Regions from separate parts of the Paenibacillus nitricinens genome, predicted to be linked through region 2. Evidence: riboswitches for the same ligand, from Rfam matches in the RefSeq annotation. Region 2 holds a riboswitch; each other region holds the start of a gene.
The links. A riboswitch is a leader RNA that binds a small molecule or an ion and turns the genes downstream of it on or off. The one in region 2 is predicted to bind cyclic di-GMP.
Positions count from the first base shown of each region.

Region 1: another riboswitch for cyclic di-GMP. It lies ahead of ACN6KS_RS03345 (transglutaminase-like domain-containing protein); the one in region 2 lies ahead of ACN6KS_RS20650 (thiamine pyrophosphate-binding protein).
Region 3: another riboswitch for cyclic di-GMP. It lies ahead of ACN6KS_RS02585 (choice-of-anchor A family protein); the one in region 2 lies ahead of ACN6KS_RS20650 (thiamine pyrophosphate-binding protein).
Region 4: another riboswitch for cyclic di-GMP. It lies ahead of ACN6KS_RS29490 (NPCBM/NEW2 domain-containing protein); the one in region 2 lies ahead of ACN6KS_RS20650 (thiamine pyrophosphate-binding protein).

Region 1 is NZ_CP183948.1:738,449-746,268, forward strand. It holds gene ACN6KS_RS03325 (phospholipid carrier-dependent glycosyltransferase) at 1-135, shown strand, start outside; gene ACN6KS_RS03330 (glycosyltransferase family 2 protein) at 236-1,216, shown strand; gene ACN6KS_RS03335 (GtrA family protein) at 1,203-1,610, shown strand; gene ACN6KS_RS03340 (class D sortase) at 1,644-2,294, shown strand; cyclic di-GMP riboswitch class I at 2,419-2,499, shown strand; cyclic di-GMP riboswitch class I at 2,608-2,688, shown strand; gene ACN6KS_RS03345 (transglutaminase-like domain-containing protein) at 2,702-3,511, shown strand; rRNA gene ACN6KS_RS03350 (16S ribosomal RNA) at 3,925-5,482, shown strand; rRNA gene ACN6KS_RS03355 (23S ribosomal RNA) at 5,747-7,820, shown strand, end outside.
Region 2 is NZ_CP183948.1:4,630,872-4,638,691, reverse strand. It holds gene ACN6KS_RS20665 (ATP-binding protein) at 1-1,283, shown strand, start outside; gene glpK (glycerol kinase GlpK) at 1,402-2,895, shown strand; gene ACN6KS_RS20655 (carboxymuconolactone decarboxylase family protein) at 3,282-3,650, opposite strand; gene ACN6KS_RS20650 (thiamine pyrophosphate-binding protein) at 3,661-5,301, opposite strand; cyclic di-GMP riboswitch class I at 5,459-5,554, opposite strand; gene ACN6KS_RS20645 (methyl-accepting chemotaxis protein) at 5,745-6,995, opposite strand; gene ACN6KS_RS20640 (helix-turn-helix transcriptional regulator) at 7,118-7,820, opposite strand, start outside.
Region 3 is NZ_CP183948.1:570,348-578,167, forward strand. It holds gene ACN6KS_RS02565 (YjcZ family sporulation protein) at 1-90, shown strand, start outside; gene ACN6KS_RS02570 (NAD(P)H-dependent oxidoreductase) at 632-1,174, shown strand; gene ACN6KS_RS02575 (winged helix-turn-helix transcriptional regulator) at 1,239-1,613, opposite strand; gene ACN6KS_RS02580 (hypothetical protein) at 2,059-2,451, opposite strand; cyclic di-GMP riboswitch class I at 2,944-3,034, shown strand; gene ACN6KS_RS02585 (choice-of-anchor A family protein) at 3,145-5,268, shown strand; gene ACN6KS_RS02590 (alpha/beta hydrolase) at 5,441-6,376, shown strand; gene ACN6KS_RS02595 (NusG domain II-containing protein) at 7,197-7,586, shown strand; gene ACN6KS_RS02600 (Gx transporter family protein) at 7,570-7,820, shown strand, end outside.
Region 4 is NZ_CP183948.1:6,626,265-6,634,084, reverse strand. It holds gene ACN6KS_RS29505 (helix-turn-helix domain-containing protein) at 111-407, shown strand; gene ACN6KS_RS29500 (EAL domain-containing protein) at 460-1,461, shown strand; gene ACN6KS_RS29495 (hypothetical protein) at 1,575-2,129, shown strand; cyclic di-GMP riboswitch class I at 2,298-2,384, shown strand; gene ACN6KS_RS29490 (NPCBM/NEW2 domain-containing protein) at 2,542-7,820, shown strand, end outside.

The DNA.
Region 1 (7,820 bases), 2.9 Mb from region 2:
CGTTATGTTAGTTATATCTATGTGGCTGTTGCTTTACTGCTCTTTGTCGCCTTCTACCCAGTCCTATCAGGGATGCAGGTAAGCGGAGATTATGTGAAGGATATGCTGCGTTGGTTCCCATCTTGGGTTTTCTAAGATTTTTTCAAAATATCTATAACAATAAGTTTATGCTTACAGCGTTATTATGAGGAATAGAAAGTTGTAACGCTCCATAAAGCTTTTAGGAGGAATAAAGGTGAAAGCCAGATATAGTGTAATTGTACCCATGTTCAATGAGGAGCAAGTAATTAGCGTTACTTATGAACGTTTGAAAAAAGTAATGGACGAATGCGGCGATACTTATGAGCTAGTCTTCGTTAATGACGGAAGTCGTGATCGTTCGGCCCAGATGATTCGGGAGATCAGTGATCGGGATGAATGCGTCAAGCTAATTGACTTCTCGCGTAATTTCGGACATCAGGTAGCAATTACAGCTGGCATGGACTATGCCGAAGGTCAAGCGGTTGTTGTTATTGACGCTGACCTTCAAGATCCACCGGAGGTCATTTTGCAAATGATCGAGAAGTGGAAAGAGGGCTATGACGTTGTGTACGCGAAGCGGCTGAAGCGCCGTGGAGAAACGATGTTCAAAAAAGTAACGGCTAAGATCTTTTATCGGTTGCTCAGCAGCATGACAAGTGTAGACATTCCTACGGACACAGGTGACTTCCGTCTTATTGATCGTAAGGTATGTGATGTCTTGCGGGGTCTCAAGGAAAAAAATCGGTATGTCAGAGGTTTAGTGAGCTGGGTCGGCTTCAAGCAGACGATGGTGGAATATGAGCGGGAAGAACGATTTGCAGGAGAAACTAAGTATCCTCTTAAGAAAATGATTCGCTTTGCGCTGGATGGGATCACTTCTTTTTCGCATAAGCCACTTAAGATTGCTACGTATGTCGGATTCTTTCTTTCCTTCTCCAGCTTTCTCTATTTATTCTTCGTATTGTTTCAAAGAATCTTTTTCACCTCATGGACGGTTCCGGGTTGGGCTTCCATTGTAGGCGTCAATTTGCTCTTTAACGGTATCGTTCTGATGCTGCTAGGTGTAATCGGTGAGTATATTGGACGGATTTATGACGAGTCTAAGGATAGACCATTGTATATTGTCAGTGAGACCATAGGATATCGTAACGAAGAAGAAGTGGATCGCCGGAAGGATTATAATGATGTCAGATAAGAACTTGCGGACTGCTTTCATACAGTTTCTCAAATTTAATGCTGTAGGTCTGGTAAATACCCTCATTGATTTCGTAATCTTCACATTACTGAACTCACTTGGGATGGTATATGCATTGGCACAGGTGATTTCTTATAGTGCAGGGACAGCGAATAGCTTTATTTTGAATAAAAAAGTAACCTTTCGGGATCGCGATCGTGGCAAAAAAGAAGGTTTTGATAAGGTACAGTTGTTGAAGTTTATCATGCTGAATCTGGTGGTCTTAGGGATATCGCTGCTATTAATGCATCTGTTGACTGACAAGTTAGGCATTCAAGTGTTGATCTCCAAGGTATTAGTAACCTTTGTTACGGTGATCATTAATTTCTTCGGAAGTCGTAAATGGGTATTCTAAAATCAAGAGAATCAATACACGGAGGTGACAATCATGCGTAAATTCTCGTACGTGCTCATACTGGCTGGGATCCTTATCATGCTCTATCCAAAAGCTAACGAATGGTATAACGACTGGCAGCAGGATAAGCTATTAGAATCAGCTGAACTCAGCACCACTGAAAGCACTCCACCACCTGATCTGAAGAGCAGATATGCCGAGGTCACTCAGCTACTAGCGGAGGAATCCGTTCTAGATGCACAAGCACAGCCGCAAGAAACAGAAAAGCCGGAACCGGAAATTGAAGTGGGTGGCAAAGTCATCGCATTAATTGAGATCGATAAGATCGATCTGAAGCTGCCTGTATTAGAAGGGGCTACTAAAGCGAATATGAAGCATGCTGCGGCCCATATGAAAGAAACAACTCCATTAGGAGAAATAGGGAACGCTGCAATAGCTGCGCATAGAGCTAGAACTACGGGCAGATTGTTTAACCGATTGAATGAGGTTGTGATTGGGGATACGATTACGGTAAAAACTAGCGATCAGACTTATAATTACGAGGTTTATGATATTTCTGTTGTACTTCCTAGTGATGTATCTGTTCTAGACGGGAATAACAAAGATAAAATTCTTACCCTAATTACGTGTGACCCACTAGTAGATCCTACACATCGTTTGATTGTTCATGCCAAGCTTTCCTAATCGTTGACGAGAAATAACAAGAGAACTCAAATACAGAGAAATAACTATAAAATAATAGTAAATCTAGCAATTTTGTTCTTGTTTACGAGGATAAATATGGTAGTATAAGACTATAAAAGCTAAACACGATAAACGGCAAACCTATCGAAAGGTAGGGACGCAAAGCTAAAGGGCCTTCCCGAAAGGATGGCAGCCAGTTACCGAATGAAGAGGCTTTTTTTGTTTTTATAAAATATATAAGAATCTTAGATTCATATTTCTACTAGGACTGATTCTGTTAATTTGTCTAGTGAAATTAGAACAGATAGAGCTTATACGATAACGGCAAACCTATCGAAAGGTAGGGACGCAAAGCTAAAGGGCCTTCCCGAAAGGATGGCAGCCAGCTACCGAAAGGGGTTTTATCCGTGAAAAAGGTTTATTTTATGATGGTGGCGCTGTTCGTACTAATTACTGCGGTTCCGGTAAGCACAGCTCAAGCCGCAAGTGTAGATGCGAGCTGGTTGATTACATCAAAAGTGGCTCAAGGTGTTATTGGGATTAACTATGATATTCCGAAAGATAAAAGAATCAAACTCATGATCACTAAAGACAACAGCAGCTATACATATAACTTATATGCTTCTGGACAAGCGGAGGACTTCCCTTTACAACAAGGTAATGGTACTTATAAGGTTTCTGTTCTTGAGAACACCACCGGAAATAAATACAAATCGTTATATTCCGAAGTAGTAGATGTAACCATGAGTGACTCGAATTCCGTATATTTGGGCTCCGTACAGAATGTGAAATGGAGTTCTTCTGATAAAGCGATCCTTAAGGCAAAAGAGCTTACCAAAGGCAAAACAACAGATGAAGAAAAAGTTAAGGCAATCTATAACTATGTAGTTGCTAATGTACAATACGATTATTCTCTTGCTAATAACGTAACAACAGATTATATTCCGAACATTAACAACACTTTGAATACTAAAAAAGGAATCTGCTATGACTATGCTTCTCTTTTTGCCGCAATGCTGCGTAGTGTAGATGTGCCTGCTAAGTTGGTGATGGGGAATACTAGCTACGTTACCCAATATCATGCATGGAATGAAGTACTGATGGATGGGAAATGGGTTACTATTGATACTACGGTAGATGCATCGGCAGCGAAGAGTAAGAAGAATGCAGATTTTATTAAGGCTTCAAGTAAGTATACTGCAGCAAAATACTATTAATTTGCATCGTTAGAATCATAACTCTATTAAATAAACAACTAGCTTAATTATTAAGCTAGTTGTTTATTTTTCTATTAGGGGTTGCTTTTCTATGAATAGATAGGTTATTATAGTTAAGCGTTGTTGGAAAGCGTACAGGCAATGTTTGAGAGAGTGATATAAACGGCTTTCGAAAAATAAAGCTTGCATTACTGAGAACAACATGATATATTATAAGAGTTGCTGCTGAGACATTAAACGGCGCCAACGAGAACTTGATCTTTGAAAACTGAACAACGAGTGAGTAGGAAATCACGAAAGTGATATCCAAAACTGATGAGTTTCACAGCGTATTTTACGCTTTTGAAATTTCATCGTGAGAATTAATTTTCTCGTCAGATGTTTCAAAATGAGCATATCGCTCTTTTCAATACTAATTGGAGAGTTTGATCCTGGCTCAGGACGAACGCTGGCGGCGTGCCTAATACATGCAAGTCGAGCGGAGTTACTTTGAAAGCTTGCTTTCAAAGTAACTTAGCGGCGGACGGGTGAGTAACACGTAGGCAACCTGCCCCTTAGACTGGGATAACTACCGGAAACGGTAGCTAATACCGGATAATTTCTTTTTTCTCCTGAAGAAAGAATGAAAGACGGAGCAATCTGTCACTGAGGGATGGGCCTGCGGCGCATTAGCTAGTTGGTGGGGTAACGGCCCACCAAGGCGACGATGCGTAGCCGACCTGAGAGGGTGAACGGCCACACTGGGACTGAGACACGGCCCAGACTCCTACGGGAGGCAGCAGTAGGGAATCTTCCGCAATGGACGAAAGTCTGACGGAGCAACGCCGCGTGAGTGATGAAGGTTTTCGGATCGTAAAGCTCTGTTGCCAGGGAAGAACGTCCGGTAGAGTAACTGCTACCGGAGTGACGGTACCTGAGAAGAAAGCCCCGGCTAACTACGTGCCAGCAGCCGCGGTAATACGTAGGGGGCAAGCGTTGTCCGGAATTATTGGGCGTAAAGCGCGCGCAGGCGGTCATTTAAGTCTGGTGTTTAAACCTTGGGCTCAACCTGAGGTCGCACTGGAAACTGGGTGACTTGAGTACAGAAGAGGAAAGTGGAATTCCACGTGTAGCGGTGAAATGCGTAGATATGTGGAGGAACACCAGTGGCGAAGGCGACTTTCTGGGCTGTAACTGACGCTGAGGCGCGAAAGCGTGGGGAGCAAACAGGATTAGATACCCTGGTAGTCCACGCCGTAAACGATGAGTGCTAGGTGTTAGGGGTTTCGATACCCTTGGTGCCGAAGTTAACACAGTAAGCACTCCGCCTGGGGAGTACGGTCGCAAGACTGAAACTCAAAGGAATTGACGGGGACCCGCACAAGCAGTGGAGTATGTGGTTTAATTCGAAGCAACGCGAAGAACCTTACCAGGTCTTGACATCCCTCTGAATCCACTAGAGATAGTGGCGGCCTTCGGGACAGAGGAGACAGGTGGTGCATGGTTGTCGTCAGCTCGTGTCGTGAGATGTTGGGTTAAGTCCCGCAACGAGCGCAACCCTTAACTTTAGTTGCCAGCAAGTAATGTTGGGCACTCTAGAGTGACTGCCGGTGACAAACCGGAGGAAGGTGGGGATGACGTCAAATCATCATGCCCCTTATGACCTGGGCTACACACGTACTACAATGGCCGGTACAACGGGAAGCGAAACCGCGAGGTGAAGCCAATCCCATCAAAGCCGGTCTCAGTTCGGATTGCAGGCTGCAACTCGCCTGCATGAAGTCGGAATTGCTAGTAATCGCGGATCAGCATGCCGCGGTGAATACGTTCCCGGGTCTTGTACACACCGCCCGTCACACCACGAGAGTTTACAACACCCGAAGTCGGTGGGGTAACCCGCAAGGGAGCCAGCCGCCGAAGGTGGGGTAGATGATTGGGGTGAAGTCGTAACAAGGTAGCCGTATCGGAAGGTGCGGCTGGATCACCTCCTTTCTATGGAGAATCGTTTCCTGCAATGGAAACATTCAAATCGGAAGTTAAACTTCCAAAATAGGACCTTCGGGTTCGAACACTCACTCGTTGCTCAGTTTTGAGAGTTTAAGCTCTCAAGTAAGACTTGATCCTTGAAAACTGGATACCGAAACGAATTTGCGTTTTAGAACATCTTTTAGCAACTTGTGTAAACAAGTAAATGTTATTAGTGAGATTTTTCCAAGAGAAATGTCATTGTATGATATTTTCCTGCGGAAAAATCAAGGTTAAGCTAATAAGAGCACACGGAGGATGCCTAGGCGCCAGGAGCCGACGAAGGACGTGGCGAACAACGAAACTGCCTCGGGGAGCTGTAAGCAAGCTTTGATCCGGGGGTGTCCGAATGGGGAAACCCAGCTGTGGTAATTCGCAGTTACTCATCTCTGAACACATAGGAGATGTAGAGGCAGACCAGGGGAACTGAAACATCTAAGTACCCTGAGGAAGAGAAAACAATAGTGATTCCGTCAGTAGCGGCGAGCGAACGCGGAACAGCCTAAACCTAAGAGCTTGCTCTTAGGGGTTGTGGGACGTCTCACATGGAGTTACAAAGGAATATGGTAGGCGAAGAGGTCTGGAAAGGCCCGCGATAGAGGTAAAAGCCCTGTAGCCTAAACTGTGTTCTCTCCGAGACGGATCCCGAGTAGTGCGGGGCACGTGAAACCCCGTATGAATCCAGCAGGACCATCTGCTAAGGCTAAATACTACCTGGCGACCGATAGTGAAACAGTACCGTGAGGGAAAGGTGAAAAGCACCCCGGAAGGGGAGTGAAATAGAACCTGAAACCGTGTGCTTACAAAAAGTCAGAGCCCTATTAATGGGTGATGGCGTGCCTTTTGTAGAATGAACCGGCGAGTTACGTTTAACATGCAAGGTTAAGTCGAGAAGACGGAGCCGCAGCGAAAGCGAGTCTGAATAGGGCGATTTAGTATGTGGACGTAGACCCGAAACCGTGTGATCTACCCCTGTCCAGGGTGAAGGTGCGGTAACACGCACTGGAGGCCCGAACCCACGCATGTTGAAAAATGCGGGGATGAGGTGGGGGTAGCGGAGAAATTCCAATCGAACTCGGAGATAGCTGGTTCTCCCCGAAATAGCTTTAGGGCTAGCCTCGGTATAAGAGTAGTGGAGGTAGAGCACTGATTGGGTGCGGGGTCCGCAAGGATTACCAAGCTCAGTCAAACTCCGAATGCCATATACTTATTGCCGGGAGTCAGACAGTGAGTGCTAAGATCCATTGTCAAAAGGGAAACAGCCCAGACCATCAGCTAAGGTCCCCAAGTGTGTGTTAAGTGGGAAAGGATGTGGAGTTGCACAGACAACCAGGATGTTGGCTTAGAAGCAGCCACCATTGAAAGAGTGCGTAATAGCTCACTGGTCGAGTGACTCTGCGCCGAAAATGTAACGGGGCTAAACACACCACCGAAGCTATGGCTAGATACGTATGTATCTGGGGTAGGGGAGCGTTGTATGTGGGTTGAAGGTGTACCGTAAGGAGCGCTGGACAGCATACAAGTGAGAATGCCGGTATGAGTAACGAAAAGATCAGTGAGAATCTGATCCGCCGAAAGCCCAAGGTTTCCTGAGGAAGGCTCGTCCGCTCAGGGTAAGTCGGGACCTAAGGCGAGGCCGAAAGGCGTAGTCGAAGGACAACAGTTTGAAATTACTGTACCACCGTAATCCGCTATGAGCGATGGGGTGACGCAGGAGGGTAGTGACGCGGACTGATGGATATGTCCGTCTAAGCAGTGAGGCTGATGTGTAGGCAAATCCGCACATCATTAAGGCTGGGCTGTGATGGGGAGCGAAAATTACAGTAGCGAAGGTCATGATCTCACACTGCCAAGAAAAGCCTCTAGCCAGGAGAAGGTGCCCGTACCGCAAACCGACACAGGTAGGCGAGAAGAGAATTCTAAGGCGCGCGGAAGAACTCTCGTTAAGGAACTCGGCAAAATGACCCCGTAACTTCGGGAGAAGGGGTGCCCCGGTAGTGTGAATAGCACGAGGGGGCCGCAGTGAAAAGGCCCAAGCGACTGTTTAGCAAAAACACAGGTCTGTGCGAAGCCGCAAGGCGAAGTATACGGGCTGACGCCTGCCCGGTGCTGGAAGGTTAAGGGGAGTGGTTAGGAGCAATCCGAAGCTATGAACCGAAGCCCCAGTAAACGGCGGCCGTAACTATAACGGTCCTAAGGTAGCGAAATTCCTTGTCAGGTAAATTCTGACCCGCACGAATGGCGTAACGACTTGGGCGCTGTCTCAACGAGAGATCCGGTGAAATTTTAATACCTGTGAAGATGC
Region 2 (7,820 bases):
GCATGATCGGATTTTCCTTGACGACATTCTTCGCATTGTTCTTGTTCACCAAGATCACTCAACCGATGCAACGTGTCATCGAGGCTGCAAACAACATTCGACGTGGTGAATACGGAACAAGGCTGACGCTTGTCACAAGCGATGAAATTGGCCAATTGGCAACTTCCTTTAACCATATGGCTGAGGAGTTGGAAGAGAATATTCGCAGTCTGCACCATGAAAAGGGTCATCTATCCAGTGTATTGCGTAGCATGAGTGATGCTGTAATCACCTTTGATACCCTAGGCCAGATTATTCTGACCAATCCGCATGGTCAATCGCTACTTGAGAGCTGGAGCGATTTAGAGTGGGAACAAGAGAGCGACATTGAACCTCATACGGAAACGGCTGAGAGTAATGTTCCACCTCCCCTGCGTCCTTTATTTTTGAGCACGTTGAAGCAAGGCGGCGATGAGCGCTCGAATGTACATGTCCGGCAGGGCGTGTGGTCAGTGCATATGGCACCTTTATACTCTGAAGGAAGCATTCGTGGGGTGGTTGCTGTTCTGCGTGATGTGACTGAAGAGGTACGGCTCGAGAAAATGCGCCGTGACTTCGTGGCAAATGTTTCTCATGAGATTCGGACTCCGTTATCGATGATGCAAGGTTATAGTGAGGCTTTACTTGACGGTATGGCTTCTTCACCAGAGGAAAGCAGTGAACTGATTCAGGTCATTCATGATGAATCACTCCGTATGGGACGTCTTGTAAAGGATCTGCTCGACCTTGCGCGAATGGAAGCTGGACATACGGATATGTTGAAGGCAGAAGTAGATGTGAACGAACTGCTGGAACGAGTGTATCGCAAATTTTCCGTACGTGCGAAAGAGCGTGATATTCATCTGCAGCTAAATAAAGACAGCGATGTTCTTGTTCTTAAAGCGGCGGATGAAGATAAGCTTGAGCAGGTCTTAACCAATTTGCTCGATAATGCTTTTCGTCATACGCAGGGTGGCAAGAAGATCACAGTTCATACAGGAACTTGTGTCTTAGAAGGGCGTCGCTATTTTGAAATTAAAATTCAGGATGAAGGCGTCGGCATTCCGCAGGAAGATCTGCCGTATATATTTGATCGTTTCTACAAAGCCGATAAGGCACGTGTACGGGGAGAATCAGGTGGAACGGGACTTGGGCTTGCGATTGTTAAAAATATTGTTGAGTCGCATCACGGAACCATTTCAGCTTCCAGTAAGTTGGGCGAAAGTACAACCTTTACCCTAAGACTTCCTGTCGAAAAACAGTAATTCCAAACACAATGTGTGATAGCGCCTCTGACAGCAGAGGTGCTTTTTGTTGAAACAAACACATTAATCTTGTTCATCGTGGAACATATCTCATTGTTTATGCTTGGGAGGCCAGCAAATGATTTTATCTTTAGACCAAGGGACTACTAGTTCACGAGCCATAGTGTTCGATAAGGACGCTAGAATCGTCTCACAAGGGCAATACGAGGTTAAACAATCTTTCCCACACCCTGGCTGGGTGGAACATGACCCAGAGCAAATTTGGGCGTCACAGCTTGCAGCTGCAAGAGATGCGATTACTCGGGGCGGGATAACACCTCAGGAAATATCTTCTATTGGAATTACAAATCAGAGGGAAACGGCCCTAATCTGGGATAGAGCAACGGGTAAGCCGATTTATCCTGCGATTGTGTGGCAGGACAGACGTACTGCAGAGCTGTGTGAAGAGATCAAGAATAAGGGATTAGAGGGACTCATTGCTAGCAAGACTGGACTCGTTGTGGATGCTTATTTTTCTGCAACTAAATTCTCCTGGATTCTTGATCATGTGGACGGCGCACGAGAGCGGGGAAATAATGGCGAGCTACTAGCTGGGACCGTAGACAGCTGGCTAATCTGGAAGCTTACTGGTGGAGCTGTACATGCTACTGATGTAACTAATGCTTCGCGTACAATGCTATATAATCTACATAAGCGCTGCTGGGACGAAGAGCTGATGGAAGAGCTTGGTGTACCCCGCTCCATCCTGCCGGAAGTGAGAATGTCCGGTAGTGAATTTGGAGCAGCAGATGCGCATTGGTTCGGGGCAGAAATACCTATTCACTCTGTATTGGGAGATCAGCAGGCTGCTTTGTTTGGACATACTTGTCTTGAACCCGGAAGTGCCAAAAACACATATGGAACTGGATGCTTTATTCTAATGAATACAGGTACAGAAGCTGTAGTCTCCAGTCATGGATTGTTGACCACTGTAGCTTGGGGAATGGGGGATGAACTCTACTATGCACTCGAGGGCAGTGTGTTTGTAGCCGGAGCGGCTGTACAATGGCTTCAGGAGGGGCTAGGCCTCATAGCGGAGCCAGCAGGCTCAGAAGACAAAGCGCGGGAAGTGGAGGACAGCGAAGGGGTTGTGGTCGTTCCTGCTTTTACTGGACTAGGTGCACCTTATTGGGATATGTACGCACGTGGAGCAGTCTTCGGTCTGACAAGAGGGACGACCTCGGCACATTTGGTACGAGCAACGTTAGAGTCGCTAGCATTTCAGTCTAGAGATGTAATTGGGGCGATGGAAAAAGACGCAGGCATGCCATTGACCGGACTTCGTGTAGATGGGGGAGCTGTTCGTAATGATTTGCTGATGCAGTTCCAGTCTGATATCCTCGGGAGTGAAGTGACTCGAACTACATATGCGGAGACGACTGCGCTGGGGGCAGCACTTCTGGCTGGATTAACCTCAGGAGTCTGGACAAGAGAACAACTAGAAAGCTTTAACAAAGCTGAGAGGGTTTTTTCACCTGAAATGGGTATAGATGAGCGTGAACGACGTTACAACGCCTGGAAAGACGCTGTAGCGCGTACCATGGGTTGGGAAAAACATGAAAGATATCAGTAATCAGGGAGATGCATATGTCCATGGTTAACGGAACAGAATCTGATCTACCGAGTGGACTTTCAAAGCCTGCACTTCGGGCACTCCATGAGATGGGACCAAAAGGGCTTGATGAAATAAGGTGTGCGCTAACTGAAAAGGGGTTATTCTTTGCTAGCGAGTCCTAAAGACCAGATCAACATAAAAAGCGGCAAGCTAAGGTTAATCCTTGGCCTGCCGCTTTTTATGTTGTAACGCTTGATATTCAATAACAAATGTTACGTTTTTCCATCCAGCGCCCACTGTCCAGGACAGAACTTTATCTCCACGTTCGATCTTTCCTATAGTAATCTATCTTCTTAAATCACAATAATAAAGACGAAATGTGTATATTTATGTCGAATTATTATTTATTGGATCTCTTCTATGGTTTCAAGAAGAATATTAAAGGCTGTGATGATTCTAGGTGCCCCTATAGCGGGTACTAAGTGTAGTAGAATCCCTTTGAGCTGTTCTACAGTAACTCCTACACGAAGAGCCATAACATAATGAACTCCTAATTGATCGAACTGGCCCATTGCAATTAGAGCAGAAATAACAGAGACTTCCTTCCAGTCAGCTTCAATGGTATTGCGTTGAAAAATATCTCCATACGCATTACCCATGATGAATTCTGCCAAGTCAGGGAAATGTTCCTTAATCGGAGCTAGTGCTTTAGCGCCATAGTCTCCTGAGAGATTCGTGAAGTGGTTCAGACCACTGTTAACATTATCTTTCATAGTGAGCCTCCTAATTTAGGTTCAAAGTACGGTGTGCAGTCGGAGGGACTTCATCACGGTCTGTTAATAATTCAATAACTGCAACACGGTTAAGAGCAACGGCGTCCTTAATTGCAGTCGAGAATTGTTCCGCAGTCTCACACTTGTAGCCTGTCGCTCCTAGAGACTCGGCAAATTTCACAACGTCCATTGGGACTTCGTATATCGTTCCATCAATACGGCCAGTAGTTTTTTCCATCCCTTTAAGCGCCATATCGAGTTGCTTATTATTTACTACGATAAAGATGACAGGGATATCTTTGCAGACGGCGGTGTTTATTTCTGTACCTAGCATCATAAAACAGCCATCACCTGTAATACAGAAGACAGTTTCTTCAGGAGCTGCAACCTTTGCACCAATAGCCATACCGATAGAATTACCCATGCAAGCAAAATAAGCATCAAATACAAAACTGCCTGGTTTCTTAACCTTGTACCATTTAGCAGCATTGAATCCATGACTGCCGTCATCAACAAATACTGTATTATTGTCAGGAATCAGATCACTCATCGTGCTCATAATAGACGCAAGGGAAAGATTCTTCAGACTGGGAAGCTCTTCTGAATAATCTACATAAGGGATAGCTTCACGTTTAGTAATATGATTAGGATCAATATGATTTAGGTAGCACACTAGGTTATCACGTAGATCACCAGTGACTGGTATCGTTTTGGAGAACAAGATTTTTCCAACAAAGGTCGGATCAATATCAAATTGAATTAATGTTGTCGGGTGATTCTCCCGTTTTAGGTTACAGACGGTCATATCACTTAATCGTGATCCTAGAACTATAAATAGATCACTTTTATTCAACAGGTCATCCCCGTGGGTGCAACCTCCAACACCAATAGGACCATGATAGAGTGGGTGATCCCAAACCATAGCCCCTTTACCACCAGGTGATGTTACTACTGGTATATTAAAAGTTTCAGCGAGCTGAATAAGCTGGCTATGCGCCCCAGATCGATTGACCCCTTTACCTGCAATAATCAAAGGATTCTTTGAGGCATTGATAGCATCAACTACTCTGTCGATATTCGCTAGACTTACTAGAGATTCGCGTTCGGGAATTACAATATTGCACTCTTCCAATCCTTCTGTCTGTACATCAAACGGCACACAAAGATGAACAGGCCCACGTTGGTTAAGAGCAATTGAAATCGCATGATTAAAAATAGTACTAAAGTGATCACCGCGTTCAATAAGTTTACTGAACAAGGTGGCAGGTCTGAACATCTCCGCTAAATCAGCTAAGTAAGAGGAAGAGTCCTGACATTGGGGGATTCCAAGCTCTTTAATAGATTGGTGGCCCGTAATAAACAGCACTGGCAAGTTGTTGGCTTTCGCATGTGCTGCTGCTGTAAGCAGGTTAGTTCCGCCTGGACCAGAAGTACCAAATGCTACGCCTAGATTACCAGTTTTCAGCGCGTATCCAGCTGCTGCGAATCCGGAGCTGGATTCATGTCTCCCTGGAATAAATTCAATACCATAGTCTACCATCTTAAGAACTACGGGACAAATCGATTTACCAATGATCCCAAAAGAATGGGTCACTCCGAGGTTACGTAGTGCTTCCGCCATATAATCTGCGACTGTCTTCAAAAGATACACCTCACAAGTTGATTAATATTTATTATGTTATTGATCTTTCGAAGTGATCTGATTGATCAATAAACTCAAAAATAGAAAACCTGTGCTCCGAAAAAGGGCACAGGTTGGTGGCGTAAATCGCCGTAAAGACTGAACAATAGTTCAGCCGTCCCGGGTCCTTAGCAACCTGGCAATCATGGCCTCAGAGTAAAAATGAGGCTGTAGATCCATGGTTTTGCGTCATCCTCTTTCGAAGATTTTGCCTATATTAATTTAAAATTTATAAGAATAATTTTCCTTTACAATATATTCCTTGGGATCATCCTTTGTCAATATATTATCGCAAATTAACTCGAATTTTGACGAAAGTCTTGTCAAACCTATGAAATAATAGAAAATAAACCGTCCCCTAAGACAAACTTAGAGGACGGTTTATGGCTTGGTTTATTCGTTATGCAAGTTGTTTAAAACTTGAAGATATGGATCGTTTTCTGTAGATTAAATACGGCCTGTGTCATTTTCTCAGTTTCTTCTGCGACGGACTGCAGGGCATTAATTTGTTCATTCATTGCAGCCGATACTTCTTCGGTGCCAGCAGCAGTTTCCTGAGTGATTGCAGATATATTTTCTATTGCACCTGAGATTTTCAAGGCACTTTCCAGCATAAGATCACTTTCAGAAGAGAAGGAAGAGATCTGCTCGGTAATATACTGCACACTTTGTACAATTTGAGCAAAGATATGAGCAGATTGAGTGATCATCTCATTCTGTACCTGTACGACTTCTTCGTTGATAGCGATATTGTCAATCGCTTGTTTAATATCAGTTTCAATGCTCCGAACTAAACCAAAGACTTCCTTTGTTGAAGCCGTTGATTCCTCGGCAAGCTTACGGACCTCCTGTGCGACTACTGCAAATCCTCGACCATGTTCTCCGGCACGTGCTGCTTCGATGGAGGCATTCAGCGATAACAGGTTAGTCTGTTCAGCGATCTCAGTGATGGTCTTTGTGATCATCGTTATTCCGCGAGCATTATGAGACAAGGCCTCGATAGTATCCGCTACTTTTTGAGTAGCCTGGATGTTTTTGCGCATGCCTTCAGCTTGAGTATCTACGGATTGGCGCCCTTGTTCAACTAGTTCTAATGTATGTATTGAACGTCTGTTCATTTCTTTCGTTGAGTTCGTATAATTGGAGACTTTATTCTCAATATCTTTAATAGATTCTGTCATTTCAGCGATATCCGTAGATATTTCATTTGCCCCAAGAGCTAGCTCATTTGACGAAGAGGCTACCTGTGCCATGACAATTTTTAAGTTCTGATTCTTATCTTCGATTCCACGGCTTGCATCCATAACCTGGCGCGTGATCTGCGATGCTTCTGTCAAAATCTTCTTGAGCTTGTCAATCATAGTATTAAAGGAACGACTTACGTCCCCCATAGACCCGTTCTCGTCAGCTCTACTAGTAAAATCCCCTTTAGAAATACTATGAGATACATTCGCGATGTCATCAAAAGAAGATGTAAGCGTTCTCTCGATAAAGCGGGCCACGGGTAAAGTTAAAGCAGCAAGAACAACGATTAGAACAATACCCAAAATAATGTTGCCTAAGATCATAAAAGTAACTAAAACAGGAATGGCAAATAGTGCGGCAATGAGATAACATCCGGCAACAATTCTTTGTTTTAACGGAAGTTTATGCATCCAGTTCATTGGTATAATGTCCTCCTTATTAATATTATGTATTGGTGTTATTATATGGGATTTAAAGGTGATTGGTCTATAGTAAGAACTGACATAAATCTTCTTTTAGGAGCAGTTCTTTAGATTTCGTGTCAAAAATCCTCATAAATAGCGGAAATTTTTGTGATAGCAGACTTTACCATCTCTAAAAGTTCTTGTGGTGAAAGTACAATAACTGAGGGACTAAAAGAAAGGATTATCCGGCAGGCAGACTCGATCGTATTAAATTCGGCATCTACGTTCACCCACTCTGCATTGCTGGTTGGCTCTATCAATTGGACAGAGACGAATCTTTCTCGCTGTAATTCTTTTAAGACAGATGTTCTAACCCTTAGCTTTACTTGATACTTTGGCAGTGCTGCTTTAAAGGCCATGGTGGACTCTTCCCAGTACTGTTTTAAATCAAAGTCATCAGGTCTTTTAAACCCCTCATGAGTCTCCTCAACGTTAACTAATCTGGACACACGAAAGGTTCTTAGTTCATCCTCGCTTTTGGCTACGACATACCATACACCGCGTTTTGCAACCAAGCCAAGAGGATCAATGAAACGGACTGTAGTCTCATTACTCCGGAGATAAGTGATTTTAACTTTACGGTCCTCCCAAAGTGCTCCCTGCAGTACAGAAAGGAACGGATAAGTCTCATCTGAAGGATGCCAACTAGCACCATCAATATGAATACGCTCGCTTAGGTGATGTGCTGGGTTACTAGTTCGGTGTGAGGATGCAGCTTCTAGTTTGAGAACAGCGGAAGAGAAATCGTCTTGTATCCCCAGATCCTTCAATATAGATGCG
Region 3 (7,820 bases), 2.7 Mb from region 2:
GGCGGTATCGGAGGAGCCTTTACATCTACCGGTGCAATCTTGGTACTGTTTATCCTCCTTGTAATTATTTCTAAGACTATCTTGCTATAAAATGAGAAGGATGTTTTGCTTGGAAGCTTGAGGATGTGCTTCCACAGAGCTATATCAGCCTTAATCTGGTGTAGCCCAGGGGTTCAATTTCCTTCACCAGCATCTCTAAGAATGGAATAACGGCGCGGTTTTCGGGGATCCCCGAACCGCGCCGTTTGTCTTGAAATCACCTATCTTCTAACATCCTTCTAACCTTTACTCAAGTAAAGTGAGGGATCAGTCGTAATCCCGACCTCTTTGCACGTTTCAAGAATGGAGTCGCCGATCCCTCGAAGGGCTGCTTCTTGTAAGCTGGGGAGAACATGTGAATAAGTATCCAGTGTAACATTGATGGAGGAATGACCCAGTCTCTCTTGTGTGATATTTGGGTGTATACCGAAGATGAGAATCGCCCCGAAGACTGTACGTCAATATACGTGCAGACAGGTTGCTGTGCTTACCTTTAGGTAAGTACGTGAACTAAAAGTGCATACTTACGCGATGGCGTGATGGGAGGTATAACTCAAGTCCTAAATCTGATTCAAACATGGAGGATACACCATTGAAAACACTTGTTGTCGTTACGCACCCAAACATCGAAACATCCGTTGTTAATAAACGCTGGATCGAAGAACTCCATAAATATCCAGACAAATATACGGTACATGAGCTGTACAAAGCCTATCCCGATGAAAAAATCAACGTGGAAAAGGAACAACAACTAATTGAAGCGCATGATAAGCTCGTCTTACAATTCCCTGTCTACTGGTTTAGTAGTCCGCCTCAGCTTAAAAAGTGGCTGGACGAAGTATTTACTTACGGATGGGCATATGGCTCGAAGAGTGATAAATTAAGAAATCGTAAAATCGCATTAGCTGTAACTGCCGGAGGAAGTGAAAAAGACTTCAGTGAAGATGGTAAACTCGGCTACGGGCTTGACCGTATTTTATCTCCCTTTGACACGACTTTTGTTTACTGCAACGCTGATTATCGTTCCTTCTATGCCATTTATGGTACGGAATCTGAGACGGTAGGAAGTACGGATTATTTTAAAAAATTGGACATCAGTTCGCAAGGCTATGTTGAATTTATCGATAATATGTAATTAGAATTGAAACAAAAAGCAGCATTTTCATTAATGGAAATGCTGCTTTTGTCATAAGTCGTCGCTAAATCGTAAACGGTACTGTTATCTCTTGCGCGGCTGGAACGGAATTTTTCTCTCCCCAAGTGCACATCATATCCAGCACCGGAATAAGCGATTGGCCCTTCTCAGTCAAGGAATACTCAACTTTAGGGGGAATCTGGGGGAATTCCTCGCGCCTGACGAGACAGTCCGCTTCCAGTTCTTTCAACATAACACTTAACGTCTTAAAAGGTATTGTACCGATACCTCGTTGCAGTTCATTGAATCGCACGATCTTGTTTTCAGAGAGATAGTAGAGAATAGTCATTTTATATTTACCACTAATGATAGACAAGGTGTAGCCGAAGCTAGTGTCCTTCTGATGAATGCCAGGTGGTATACAGATTTCATCACTCATGGGCTATTACCCTCCTTCAGAAAATATAACGAAAAGGCAAACGCCTATTGCTTCTCCGTACTCAGGTCTCGACTTTATTATGTTTTACAACCAGCTATCAAGTCATCCTGCGAGCAACGAACCCACTATATCATTTTAAAACAATTAGTTCAAAGCACTCGTGGCTAACTATCCATCGGTCGGTTTTTCTGTCGGCGAAGCGGGCTACTTTGGTTGGAAATCAAAAGTGTCAAGCGGATAGTCTAAGCGACGAATTGATGTTTTTAATGTAATTTTCATGTGAGCATCATCTTATTTTCAGGTTCAAGGTTTATATTGAAGACACCAAACACCCCCCAGTGTTTTGTGGTATAAATCTCTCAGGTCTTGCCAACTCCCATGGTAAGGCCTATTTTTTTGTTCGCTAATGGAAATGGGGGGGAAGGGGGACAGCCTCTACGCGGCTTTACTTAATCTGATACTGCTCTTCATAGCTCTTAAAAGATGAAATATCCAGACCGAGATATCTGCGCATATGAATTGCAGCTTGGGCAGCGACAATGTCGTTTAATAGCAGCATTCGTTCATGGTATCCACGACATATAAATTTGGCTTCGATCCCTGCATTAAGTCTGTTCTGCTCATAAACCTTGATTCCCCGTTTTCTCATCTCTGAACGAACATCTCTTAAATCTGTTGTAGCAACTGCTGCGGCTGTTTCAAGAACCTCCAGATAGGGGGCGGGTGTTCGTAAATGTGCAGATAGAATGGCGGAGTCCCGTTCGAAAGCTGATAAAATCATCGGAAGCAATAAATAAGATTTCACCAGCATATTGTCCCTGCTTTCAGCTCTATGCATGAATCTCATCACCCCTAATGGGAACGTATATTCGTATTCTACCCCGATATTCCAAAAATAATCAATGGTATTTCTAAACAGCTAGTACAATGTGATTAAATTCACAACTAAATTAGAAAGAATAAAATATATTAAAATTGTAATAATAAAAATTAATGCTTCAGACTTATATAAAGGGAGAATTTGGATGAAAGAGGAAGAAAGTCTCGCCCGTGGAATGGTATTTGGTCTGATTCTAAGTATTCCATTATGGATATCGATATTAGGTTGGATAAAGTTACTTTAAAATTGAAGGAAAACCTTTGTGTGAAGCGCCTTTTGGCGCTTTTTTTGTGCTTGCTTACGCGTGTAAATATCAAAAGGAATTGATTGACAATTGTGGGGATGGAGCGCTAAACTATTGTTAGTTCCAAAGTATTAAAAGTCATAGACCATTATTTAATAGGATGCTTAAGCTACTAGTTCTAATTTGCAAAGGCTATACATATATAATCATGATAATAGCAAACCGCCTGAAAGGGTGGGACGCAAAGTTCAGGAGTCTAAAGTGTCTAAAAGACACTATGACCGTCCGACTGCCATGAGAAGGGAATTCTACTTCTTTTTTGGCGGTCTTTTTTTGTTATTAGGTTCTTTAGAGTTCTGGTAATTATTCTGTTTAATTATAAATCATAGTTTTAGGAGGTGCGCATTTTGAAAAGAAGAATGAAACCGTTGCTCTCATTAGTAATAGCGGGGATTTTGATGGTGGGTAGTGGGCTTTCTGGAGGTGGTTATTTGGTCAGTGCGGCAGGGCCTGTGCTTCCGTATATTCCTACACCTGTGTTAGGCATTGCAGGAAATTTTAATACTTTTATCCTTGGTGACTTCAATCAATCTAATGATCAGGTTCACGGGCGCCTGGCGGCCAAAGGTAATATTACTTTGCAGAATTACGGCGTATCCAAGGATAATCCAGGTGGAGATGTCCTTATTGCTGGCAATGACATCACTTTTACTAATGGGACTGTTCATGGAGCATCCGTTCATGGTGGTGTTTTTATCAGAAACGGTGTAGATCTTAAAGAACCAGCGAGAAAAGGGACACCTATTGATTTTGATTATGAAGAGCAATATCTTATTGGACGTTCTAATGAATTCTCTTCACTTGCTACAGTCGGAACTTTCAAAAAGGAATATGGGAAAATAACAATTGATGCTCCGGAATCATTTAACGTTCTTAATCTAAGTGCTGCTGATTTCGTTGGTGCTAATGGCTTACAGTTTAATATTGCAAATAACGCCACAGTTATCGTTAACGTTAGCGGAAGTTCAGTTGAAATTCCAAGCTTTCAAATTTGGGGAGGCAGCCCTAACAAGGTATTATTTAATTTTTATGAAGCTAGCACTGTAAACATTGGAAGTTTAACAATAGAAGGAACTATTCTAGCTCCGCTTGCAAAAGTAACTTATAATTCCGGAGAACTGCATGGGACATTGATTGCGAAAGGATTTGCTGGTGGTGTGCAGATGCATTGGTATCCATATGAAGGGGTAGAGTCGCCTCCTACGCCGACGCCAACAGTGACGCCGACACCAACAGTGACACCAACGCCGACCGTTGCACCGACACCGACGCCGACCGTGACACCAACACCGACGCCAACGCCAACCGTAGCACCAACACCGACCGTGGCCCCGACGCCAACGCCGACCGTGGCCCCGACACCAACACCGACCGTGGCCCCGACGCCAACGCCGACCGTGGCCCCGACGCCAACGCCGACTGTGGCCCCAACGCCAACGCCTTGCGTGACGCCAACACCGACGCCAAAGCCAACACACACACCAAAGCCAACACCGACGCCAAAGCCAACACACACACCAAAGCCAACACCGACGCCAAAGCCAACACACACACCAAAGCCAACACCGACACCAAAGCCAACACACACACCAACACCAAAGCCAACACCGACACCAAAGCCAACACACACACCAAAACCAACGCACACACCAACACCGAGCGTGACGCCGTCACCAACGCCGGAAGTAACACCAACACCGAGCGTGACACCGTCACCAACGCCGGAAGTAACACCAACGCCGAGCGTGACACCGTCACCAACGCCGGAAGTAACGCCAACGCCGAGCGTGACGCCGTCACCAACGCCGGAAGTAACGCCAACGCCGAGCGTGACGCCGTCACCAACGCCGGAAGTAACGCCAACGCCGAGCGTGACGCCGTCACCAACGCCGGAAGTAACGCCAACACCAACGCCGACGCCAACGCCAGAGGCAACAGCAACGCCAACACCGACACCGTCGCCAGAGGCAACAGCAACGCCGACTCCGTCGCCGGAAGCAACGCCAACACCGACGCCGTCGTCAGAGGTAACGCCAACACCGACATCGTCGCCAGAGGCAACACCAACACCGACATCGTCGTCGGAAGTGACACCAACGCCAACGCCGGAGCCTCCGGTGTTTCCGACACCAACACCATCATTTGTAATTGGCACTATTGTTGTTAATGATGACCCTGTGCCGCTGGGTCCTGTAGCTTCATCGACGCCAGCACCAGTACCCACACCAACCCCGTCGAGCAATACAGAAGTCCTTGTTGACGACGATGAAATCCCACTAGGACCGGTGGCAACGGAAACGCCGTCACCAGAGGATATTGCAGTAGTGGATGATACAATTCCGCTAGGTAATCCACCTGTGGATGAACTGCCAAAAACGGGAGAATCAAGTCCAGTTCCTTATTATGCAGCAGGTCTAGGTTTTGCTCTTATCGGACTGCTAATGAGAAATAGATTCTCGAACAAGAAATAATAAACGGTGATTATAGCGTGAACGCAAGCTAAGCCGTGAAGAATAGAAGAGCCGCTTTCGGGACATATTCCGATGGCGGCTCTATTTTGTCATGATTGTTATATTTTGGCGCATTCTAAGTAGATGTTATACTGATTTACAACGAACATAAGGAAAGGACGGGGAAGACGAATTGGTATGGTTCTTCATTAGTGCTGTCATCGTCATTGGAGCTCTGATCTATGCTGGCTTTTTCTTTTATGGCATTGCTATTAAACGAGCACCGAAGGAATTCCTGAGTACTAATCGTGACTTGAAGGTTGATCCCCCGGTTGCCGGGGCTTCTTGGGGTGAGGGGAAGGATTGGATCTCCAGTCAGAGCTTTGAGAATGTGGAGATTACATCTGAGGACGGGCTACAACTAAGAGGGTATTTGCTCCTTTCGGATCGTGCTGAAGGTCGTACGGCGATTCTAGCCCACGGTTATTCTGGAAAAGGGAAGGATATGGGGGCGTACGCCAAAATCTATTACGAGAGACTGGGCTTTAATATCCTGATTCCCGATGCCAGGGGACATGGGGAAAGCGCTGGAAATTATATTGGCTTTGGATGGCATGAGCGCAAGGATTATTTACACTGGATTAAATATATAATAGAAAAGACTGGGCTCAGTGCTCAAGTTGTGCTTCATGGGGTTTCTATGGGCGGTGCTACAGTGCTAATGACCTCAGGTGAAAATCTCCCACCGCAGGTCAAAGCTATTGTCTCGGACTGCGCTTACAGCTCAGTTAAAGCACAATTAGCTTACCAACTAAGGCGTATGTATCACTTGCCAAGCTTCCCTTTTATCCAAAGTGCAAGTCTAATTACTCGTTTGAAAGCAGGGTATGGTTTTAGTGAAGCGTCTGCCTTGAAACAGGTGCGTAAGGCGAAGGTGCCGATTCTTTTTATTCATGGGGATGCTGATAATTTTGTACCATATAGTATGATGAATGAATTATATGAGGCATGTCAGAGTCCAAAAGAGAAGTTCGTAGTGCCGCAAGCGGGGCATGGATTAGCTTATGATACGGATAAAACGGGTTACATAAATGTAGTAACAGCTTTTGTGAATCAATATGTAAATTAGTGGCCCTGAACGTAGACAGCGCCCGATATCCGCTTGGTAGCGGTTATCGGGCGCCTATATTTTTCCACACATGGCATGTGTCCTTGTGTAAGGTTCGTACAGCCATGCTTTTTCGTTATATTCATCCCCCGCCGTTCGTGAGTAACGGGTGTCTTAATTCCTTGTTATTTCCAGCAGCCGTGTGGCGAGAATAATCCTTCCAATACGACAAAAGCCCTACCTCTCTTTTGCCCTTGCGGCTCCATTGACCGCGCCAGTGTGAATCGGAATGCTATATTTCGAATTTAATCTCATAAAAAGGAAAGTTTCTGCAAGAAAACATGAAGCCTCTGTGTCCAAATTGCCGAAGTGTAAAATAGTCGGCCTGACATCTTCTTGATGGGGATATACAATATATCGAAAAACAAATACGATATAAATATAACACAGTATTGTTTAAAAGGCAAATATAATAATGAATTCCAAGATAAGGATGGTTTTGCTTAGGAGGGGAACAAGTCTCCAGAGGGGGCGTTTCAGATCCGAATGTGACTTAGACTAGATTAATTGTGGAATATTTCGGAAAAGCTAGTAAACCAGAAGAGATGGGCAATCTCGGTTCAAATGGGCTAAAGTGTAAGTTTAATTTTTGCAAACGCTGCAAATTACACCTGAATTTGCTCGAAGCGAAAGGCTTGAGTCTGTGGGGGTTATTTTGCGTGCCTATTTTGTGAACAGGTCTTTAAAACTTACATAAAACCCCAACATTGATTGAAGGATTGAGGGCAGACCGTTATAATTAATAAGTCTGGATTTTAATTAAAAAATAAGGGAGATTTATATGAAACGCGCAGATGTGTGGTTGATTTCCATCGTATTGATTGCTGCGCTCGCTTTTCTCGTACCGAGATGGTTTTCGGACAATGATGATAAAGGTGGGGCCGGTAAAAATCTCGTAGCCAATGTGACTGTGGACGGCGAGTTATTTAAAACGGTAAAGCTTACAAAAGAAGAACAAACCATTGAGGTCCGTACCGAACGTGGTTATAACATCTTGAAGGTGCATGATTACGGGATTGAAATGTACGATGCCGATTGCCCGGATCAAGTATGCCTAGGTTTTGGTTTTATTACCCTGCCCAAACAGACGATTGTCTGTCTACCACATAGAGTATTAGTGGAGATCACAAGTGCGTCGGGGGAGGATGATATAGATGCCTATGTCCAGTAGTGAATCTGCAACAGCTTTAAAAAGAACGGTAATTATTGCGATTTTTGCCGCAGTGGCGGTAGTGCTCAGTCTAATAGAGGCTCAGATCCCATTATCAGGGATGGGACTGGTGCCAGGTGCTAAACTTGGACTAGCTAACATTATGATTTTGACCTGTATTTACTTTTTACGTGGACGGGACGCTTTCCTGCTTGTCATTCTCAAAACACTGCTTACTGCATTTCTGCTAGGTAC
Region 4 (7,820 bases), 2.0 Mb from region 2:
TGGAAAAGAGGATTTCTTTGGCGATCTGGATGTGATCCATCCCTCCAATGCAAGAGTGATATCAGCGGTGGCGATGAACGATACACTACCCGTTAGTTAAGGAACAATTGATGCTGCTGCAAATGGATCGTTTATTTTTATCGAATCGGTTATTACCCGAAATGAAATTTCATGCTGCGAGAGCGCGTGCAATTTTTACTCTAAGAAGACTATACCAAATATTCGGGATAGAGGAGCAAGGCGAGATGAGGATTAATCTCCGGCTGACCCATCAGCAGTTCGCGGATATAATCGGAACGCTCAGGGAGACGGCTACCCTTGTGCTTAAAGATCTGCAAGAGCAAAAGATTATTGAGATTCAACATCAACAGTTAACCGTGTTAGACCTGTCGTACTTACTGGAGTAAACGGATTTTGATTGAGAATAGTAGTTCTGGGAGCTTTTTAAGAGAATCGAAGATGAAAGGGGTTATGAATGTGGCTTGTAATCATTGTGTAGTAAGAGAGCTGAATTTTGAAATTAAGGCTCATGGCGAGCTTAATCTAAGGATGTTACCTGAGGTTATTCATCATTTGAGTAGAAGCAATACGATACATAAGGTAGAAGAAAATGTGATTACGATTAAAGAGGCTGGGGCGCGGGATTTTCTGGATTTCTGTAATGATCATATGGCGTCGAAGCAGATTGAATTCCGTATAGATGACCAAACATGGAGACCTCTATCCGAGATGCCCACTGTACTTGATATGGAGTGGATTGATGAGGTTATCACTAAGGGGTTAGTGATTTGTCACTTCCAGCCAATCGTGAATGCAAAGGAAGAGATTTTTGCATACGAGGTCTTATCCAGATTTAAAAAAGAAGATGGAGCCCTTATCTATCCTAATGAGATCTTTACGGCGGCACGCAATCGTGGCCGTTTATATGCTTTAGACCGGTTATGTAGAATGACTGCTGTAAAATGTGCTGCACCCTTAAATAAAAAAACGTTTATTAATTTTATCCCAACGTCGATCTACGCTCCAGAGTTCTGCCTAAGATCAACAGTTGAATTGGCCAATCAATTAGGCGTAGATCCCTCTCTTTTTGTCTTTGAAGTTGTTGAGACGGAGAAAGTGGATGACCTTGCTCATTTGAAAGCTATTTTGACATATTACAAGGATCGGGGATTTGAATACGCTCTAGATGATGTTGGCGAAGGCTTCAGCACAATCGAGATGTTATTGGCACTTAAACCCCATTACATGAAGCTGGATATGAAATATGTTCAGGGTGTGTCTAGTGATCCGAACAAACAGAAAGTAGCAGAACAGTTTTTAGAAAAGGCATTAGAAATCCAATCCGTTCCCTTAGCAGAAGGAGTGGAATTTAGAGAGGACTTTGAATGGCTTAAGCAGAGTGGTTATCAGTTGTTTCAGGGATATTTATTTGGAAAACCTGACCCTATTCCCAAACAGTGATCCTAATGAGTAGATCTCCGTCTAGAGGATGAGATGAATTCAGGTCAGAGTCTGATTACAGGTGAGCCCCGGGGCTGTACAATTTAGGTAATTGAGAAGGGGGTCGGATGAATATGGAATGGCATAAATACATCACACGTTGGGCAGATTCCAGGGGCTGGGAAGGGCGAGAGATTGATTATCAGTGGCCTTCTCCCTCATTTCCAGTGGTAAGTATTCGCAGCAATTTAGGTCGCTACTCTGGTCAGGGTTATGGCAGCAGACCTCGTGTGAAGACAGCTGTTGGATTAATTGCTATTGGAGATATAGCTGTAGGCTTGATTTCCATAGGTGCGATAAGCGTAGGGGTTCTATCCGTGGGTGCAATATCACTAGGAATGTGGTTAGCACTTGGAGCGATAGCACTTAGCTGGCTTGGCTTCGCAGCTGGGGCGATTGCTATTGCAGGAGTGGCTGTAGGAGCGATCGCGATAGCCGAAAAAGCGTTGGGTGCTGTCGCCATAGGGGATACGGCATTTGGAGCGGTAGCCATAGGACGGATTGCTGGGGGAGCCGTAGCTATTGGACAATGGGCATATGGTCTAATCGCGGTTGGCGAGCATGGCTTTGGGTTAATTCCGATCACAGGTGATGTGTGGAATTGGTTTCGGCGACTATTTGGAGGTTGAACGCTCCTCCAGTCCTAAAGTATCACTCTTCGTCTGGGACAGTTGATAAATAATATCGATCAGTTAGAGGAAATTGATTGCAATTACCTATGTCGATCAAATATCAATTTCATACCAAATAATCATGCAATAAGATGCATAGTTATGTTAACCTTTGTAATGTAATCGAAACTTCATAGGCAAACCTATGGAAATGTAGGGACGCAAAGCTATAGGGACTAAGGTTATCACGACTATTGTCAGCCAGCTGCCAAAGAGTGTATAACGCTTTTTGTTTTTAAGGTTTAATAAAAATTAAGTCTTAATTTTTATGCAACTTTAGCTGCAATCAAGCTACTCTTTCGGGGTAGTTTTTTTTGTGCCCATTTTTAGGCATTGAAGAGATTAATATTACATCTGGGGGGTAGAAAAGATGAAAAAAATGATTGCAATCGCTACATCGGCAGCCATGTTAGCTAGCTTTTCGAGTGAGGCAGGTTATGCTTTAGCAAGTGATGTAAGCAAGGTAACTGTAGTGAACACTGTAGTACAAAGCAAGGCTGACCTAATAAGCAATGCGTCAGTTATTCCGTTTGATCTGTACGGCAAGGCTATCCTAGGCGCTTATAATGATGTTTTTAGAATGAATCCTGCGAATATTAAATCCATTACCAATAACGGTGGTAACTACTCAGGTTCACCTATAGCTAAGGCTATTGATGGCGATATGAGTACGCATTGGGAAACGGGCAAACCGAATAGTTCAACGTTTACGAATGAGGTTGTCTTTGTATTCAATGAGTCCACTGAATTAAATAGAATCGTATATGCTGCAAGACAATCCAGCGCAAAGGGTAAGGGGTTTGCCCAGGAATTTGATATTTATGGCTCAACAACGGATGCAGGCGACTATACGCTAGTATCCTCTGGAGAATATAAAGGCGGAGCAGGTGACGTAGTAGAGGTGCAGTTTGACAGGGCAACCTTTAAGAGACTTAAATTTGTCTTCAAAAAAGCTAACCAAGATTGGGCGAGTGCGGCTGAGTTTTCTTTTTACAAAGAAGATGCCGTATCCGCTAAAATGAAAAATTTATTCACAGATGACAGCTTGAGTCAAGTTAGCGCAGCATTTAATACGATGGAGAAATTAACGGCTTTAGAACAAGAAGTGCAGACACATCCACTGTACGCGCAGTTTCAAGCAGATATAGAGAATGCAAAAGTACTTCTGGAGAATCATCAAATAGAGGCAACAGCGGCTAAGGTTTCGAAGCTAAAAGGCTATGGTACAGCATATGAAAATGCCTATAGCGAAGCTTATAGAATGCCCAACTCAAACGTATCAAAAGTAACGGTGAACGGCGGAAGCTACCCAGGTACGAAACCGGAATACATGCTCGATGACCAACCGAATACACACTGGGAAACCAATAAAAACAATGACGACAGCTTCACGAATGAAGTTGTGTTTGAGTTAGCGCAAGCGAAAGTATTAGATAGAGTGGCTTTCCTGGCTAGAGATAACCGCAAAGGCTTCCCAGAGGCTTTTCAAATTTATGCATCAGAAACAAGTAAGGGAGAGACCTTCCAGCTCGTATCTAGCGGAACCGCGAATAGTACGAATGACTTTCTGGAGTTTAAATTTGAACCTACGAAGTTTAAAAGATTGAAATTCAAGTTCACAAAAGCCAATATCAACAGACCCTTTGCAGCCGAATTTAGATTTTATACAGAGGATAAAGTAAGTGAAGCTGTAAATGGTATTTTCACAGATGGCACGATGAGTGCGGTTGTTCCTGCTTATAATAGCGTCGAAGCAATCAACGAATTAGAAGAAGCGGCAAAAGTACATCCGCTCTATCCAATCCTGAAGGATTCTTTGGATTTAGCTAAGAAGCTAGTGAATGGTGAAATTCAAACCGAAGGCACCATCATTGAGGCGGAACAACGTGGAGATATGAAAAAGCATGCGCAAGAAAACCTGAGAATTGGTTTCGGTACGAACAACCAGCCTACAGGTCTCGTTGCAATGCCTGGAGATACGATCAACGTTTATGTGGACGCAGCTTCGAGCGATAAATTGCCTTCTTTAGTCTTTTCTCAACAAGAGGCGGCTTGGAACGTTTGGGCTAGCAGTGTGAAATTGCGTCCAGGTAAAAACACAATAACCGTTCCTGAATTTGCGACGAATAGTTATTATGCACATGAAGTGACTAAGGGCGGTACAGTGTATATCGTCAATCCATATACAGCGGAGGAACAAGGTAAAGCACCTATGATCCGGTTCGAGGGGCTTACCAAGATCCCTATGATGACCAAGATTACAGATCCTGAACAATTCAAAGCCTTCTTAACCACCTATAAACAAAAAATAGATGAAGATAAGGCAGCGCATCCGAATGTTCAAGATCGCAAGCTCATTGATGTGGTGGAAATGGTCAGCGATCATGTTATTTTCACAGGCACTGCGACAGAAGCTTATAACATGTTTATTACGCAAGGAAATGATCCGCTGGGTACCGTAACCGGCTATGATACTTGGATGAAGACGATCTTTGACTTCTATGGCTTGGATGGCAGTAGTGTGATTCATGATGCCAAGCTAATTCGTGAGAATATCCGATTGATGCAGCCTTATGGTGCGATGTATGCAGCGGGGGACCATACAGGGATACAACTTGGAACCGTGGGGACAATGTTAGGTGATTTTAACAAAGTCTATCCAGGCTGGGGATTGAATCATGAAATAGGGCATCGCTTGGCGATGGGAGAACGAGAATATGGTGAAGTAACCAATAATATGGTGTCTATGCTGATGTCAGTCTATGCGGACTCGATGGATACTCGTATTCCTTTTGAAAGTGATATATATAAATATGTAATCGAAGAAAATAAAGTGGTTATGAATCAGCAGGGCTTATTTGCACAGCTTGGTGCCTATTGGCAGTTAGAATTGGCGCATCCGGGTTACTGGACAGAACTGACCAAGCTGTACCGCGAGCGGAAGGTCTCCCTTCCGAACGGCGACAATTCCAAGCAGCAGTATTTGGTGGAGTTCTCCTCTGAAGTGCTGGGGTTAGACTTAAGTAGCTATTTTGCCAGACATGGCTTCACTGTGAATCCTGAAACAAAAGTGAAGTTAGCTAAATATCCAGCACCGAAAAAGCTCTGGTATTTAAACAATTCAGTGGTTCATTATGAAGGAACAGGAATAGCAGATAAGAATGTTGCGATAAAGGTTAATATCACGCCTAACACTACTGCTAAATCGAACACACTAAGCTTCAGTATGGATACGGATCTTAAGAAAGATTTCTTAGGTTATGAGGTGTATAGAGACGATAAGTTAGTAGGGTTTACAGGGACTGACCAGTTCGTGGATACGAATGTAGATAACAGCATCAATTATACGTACAAGATCGTTGGTTATGATAAGAAGCTGAACCCACTGAAGCCGGTACAGGTTAAAGCCTTCAAGCCAGCGTTATCTGTTGAAGATCAAATCACGTTAAAGCTTAATCAAGCTTTTGATCCGATGAACTATGTAAAAGCGACTAACTATCAAGGAAACGATATTACGGCTAATGTCACCCTGAAAGCAAATACCGTTGATGTAACGCAAAAAGGCGACTACGAAGTGGTGTATGAAGTGAAGAACGAAGGGGTTACAGAAACCAAAACAACACTGGTTACGGTAACGAGTGACTATGCTTATCTTTCGGATCTTAATGCCAAGTCAGTCGTTGTTGGTTGGGGTGAATTAAAGAAAGATAAAGCCGTTTCTGGTGGAATCATCAGCCTTGTTCGACAAGGGCTAGCTGCAACCTATGCCAAGGGAATCGGTGTACATGCGAACTCTGAAGTTGTTTATGATATTGAGGGTATAGGTTATGACTTCTTTGAAAGCTACATCGGGATCGATCAAGCGATGAAAGGAAAGCCATCCTCTGCAACCTTTGAAGTGTATGTAGATGGAGAGAAGAAATTCGCGAGTGATGTTTTCCGGGCAGGGACAGAGCATGAATTTGTGAAAATACCTGTGACAGGTGCGCGCGAAGTGAAGCTGGTTACCACAGATGCTACAGATGGCAATGCTTCAGATCATACGGTATGGGCCGATGCGAAGTTTACGAATACTTCAAGTAAGCCGACCATCACAGTGCCGGAAGAGACAACTTTCGTTAAGTTGAATAGTGAATTTGATATTTTGACTGATGTCATAGCCGTTGATAAGGAAGATGGTAACTTGATTGGAGCCGTTGAGGTAAACCCGAATGGTTTCACTTCAAGTAAAACAGGCACTTACACCGTCGAACTGTCAGTTACAGACCGGGATGGGAATACAGCTGTGCAGACCCGAAAGATCGTTGTGTACAGCGCTAGTAAATACTTGAGTGATACAGCTTGGCAGTCGGCAAGAACGGATTATAATGTGGTTCGTAAGGATAAGGCAAGTTCTAACAATCCGATTAAACTACTTGTAAATGGCGTAACCAAAGAATTTACGAAGGGCTTAGGAACGCATGCTAACTCTGAAATTGTGTATAATCTGGCGGGTGCTAATTTCGAATATTTTGAAACATATGTAGGGGTTGACCGAAATATCCCAGAGCAAAATAATTCTAGTGTGATCTTCAAAATCTTTGCCGATGGGGCAGAAGTATATAATAGCGGACTGATGAAATTTGGCACGGAAGCTAAAATAGCTCGAATCCCTGTGAAGGGTGTAAATGAATTGAAATTGGTATTAGATAATGCAGGTAACGGAAATGCATCAGATCACGGTGATTTTGCGGATGCGAAGTTTATGATTCTGAACAGTACGCCGGAGCTTACGATCCCTAAACCTGTATCCACCAAAGTGGGGCAAGCCATAGCCATAAATGAAAGCTATTCGGCAACGGATTCAGAAGATGGTGACTTAACGGCTCAAGTAAAGGTTACGGGTGAAGATCAGGTTAAATTCAACAAAGCTGGAAAGTATCCGATCACTTATATGGTGACCGATAGTGATGGAAATACGACCACGAAGACTAGAACTATAGCCGTAGTAGACATGACGGATTTTACGTATCTGACGGATTACGACTGGAACTCTACTCAGAACAGCTTTACCGCACCTTTGAAGGACAAATCTGTTAGTGCCAATACGCTGAGATTAACAGATAAGGGCAATCAAGTGGTGTCTTACGAGAGAGGGATTGGAGCGCACTCCAACTCGACGATTGTATACGATCTAAGCGATAAGAACGCGGACTACTTCACTTCCTATGTGGGTGTAGATCGGCAAATGTACGGTACGGTTGGTTCGGTGAGCTTCGAAGTGTTCGTCGATGGAGAGAAGAAGTTTGATAGTGGACTTATGAACTCCAGAGATCCACAGAAATTTATCGAGTTAGATGTTAATGGAGCCCAAGAGCTGAAGTTAGTCGTTACAGACGGTGGAAATGGCAACGGATCTGACCATGCTACATGGGGGGGGACCAAACTACATTTCGCGAATGGAGATCACCTATTCACTGGAGATCTGGAACAAGCGATTGCTGTGGCGAAAGCAATTTCTCTTGAAGGTTTCACAGCCGAGAGTATTGCGGTGTTTACGGCCAGTCTCTCGGGTGCAGAAGCAGCTTTGGCTAATCCTTCGGTCACACAAAGTGAGGTAGATGCAGCCGCAGCGGCGTTACAACAGGCAGCAGAGGGTCTCACCGAAAT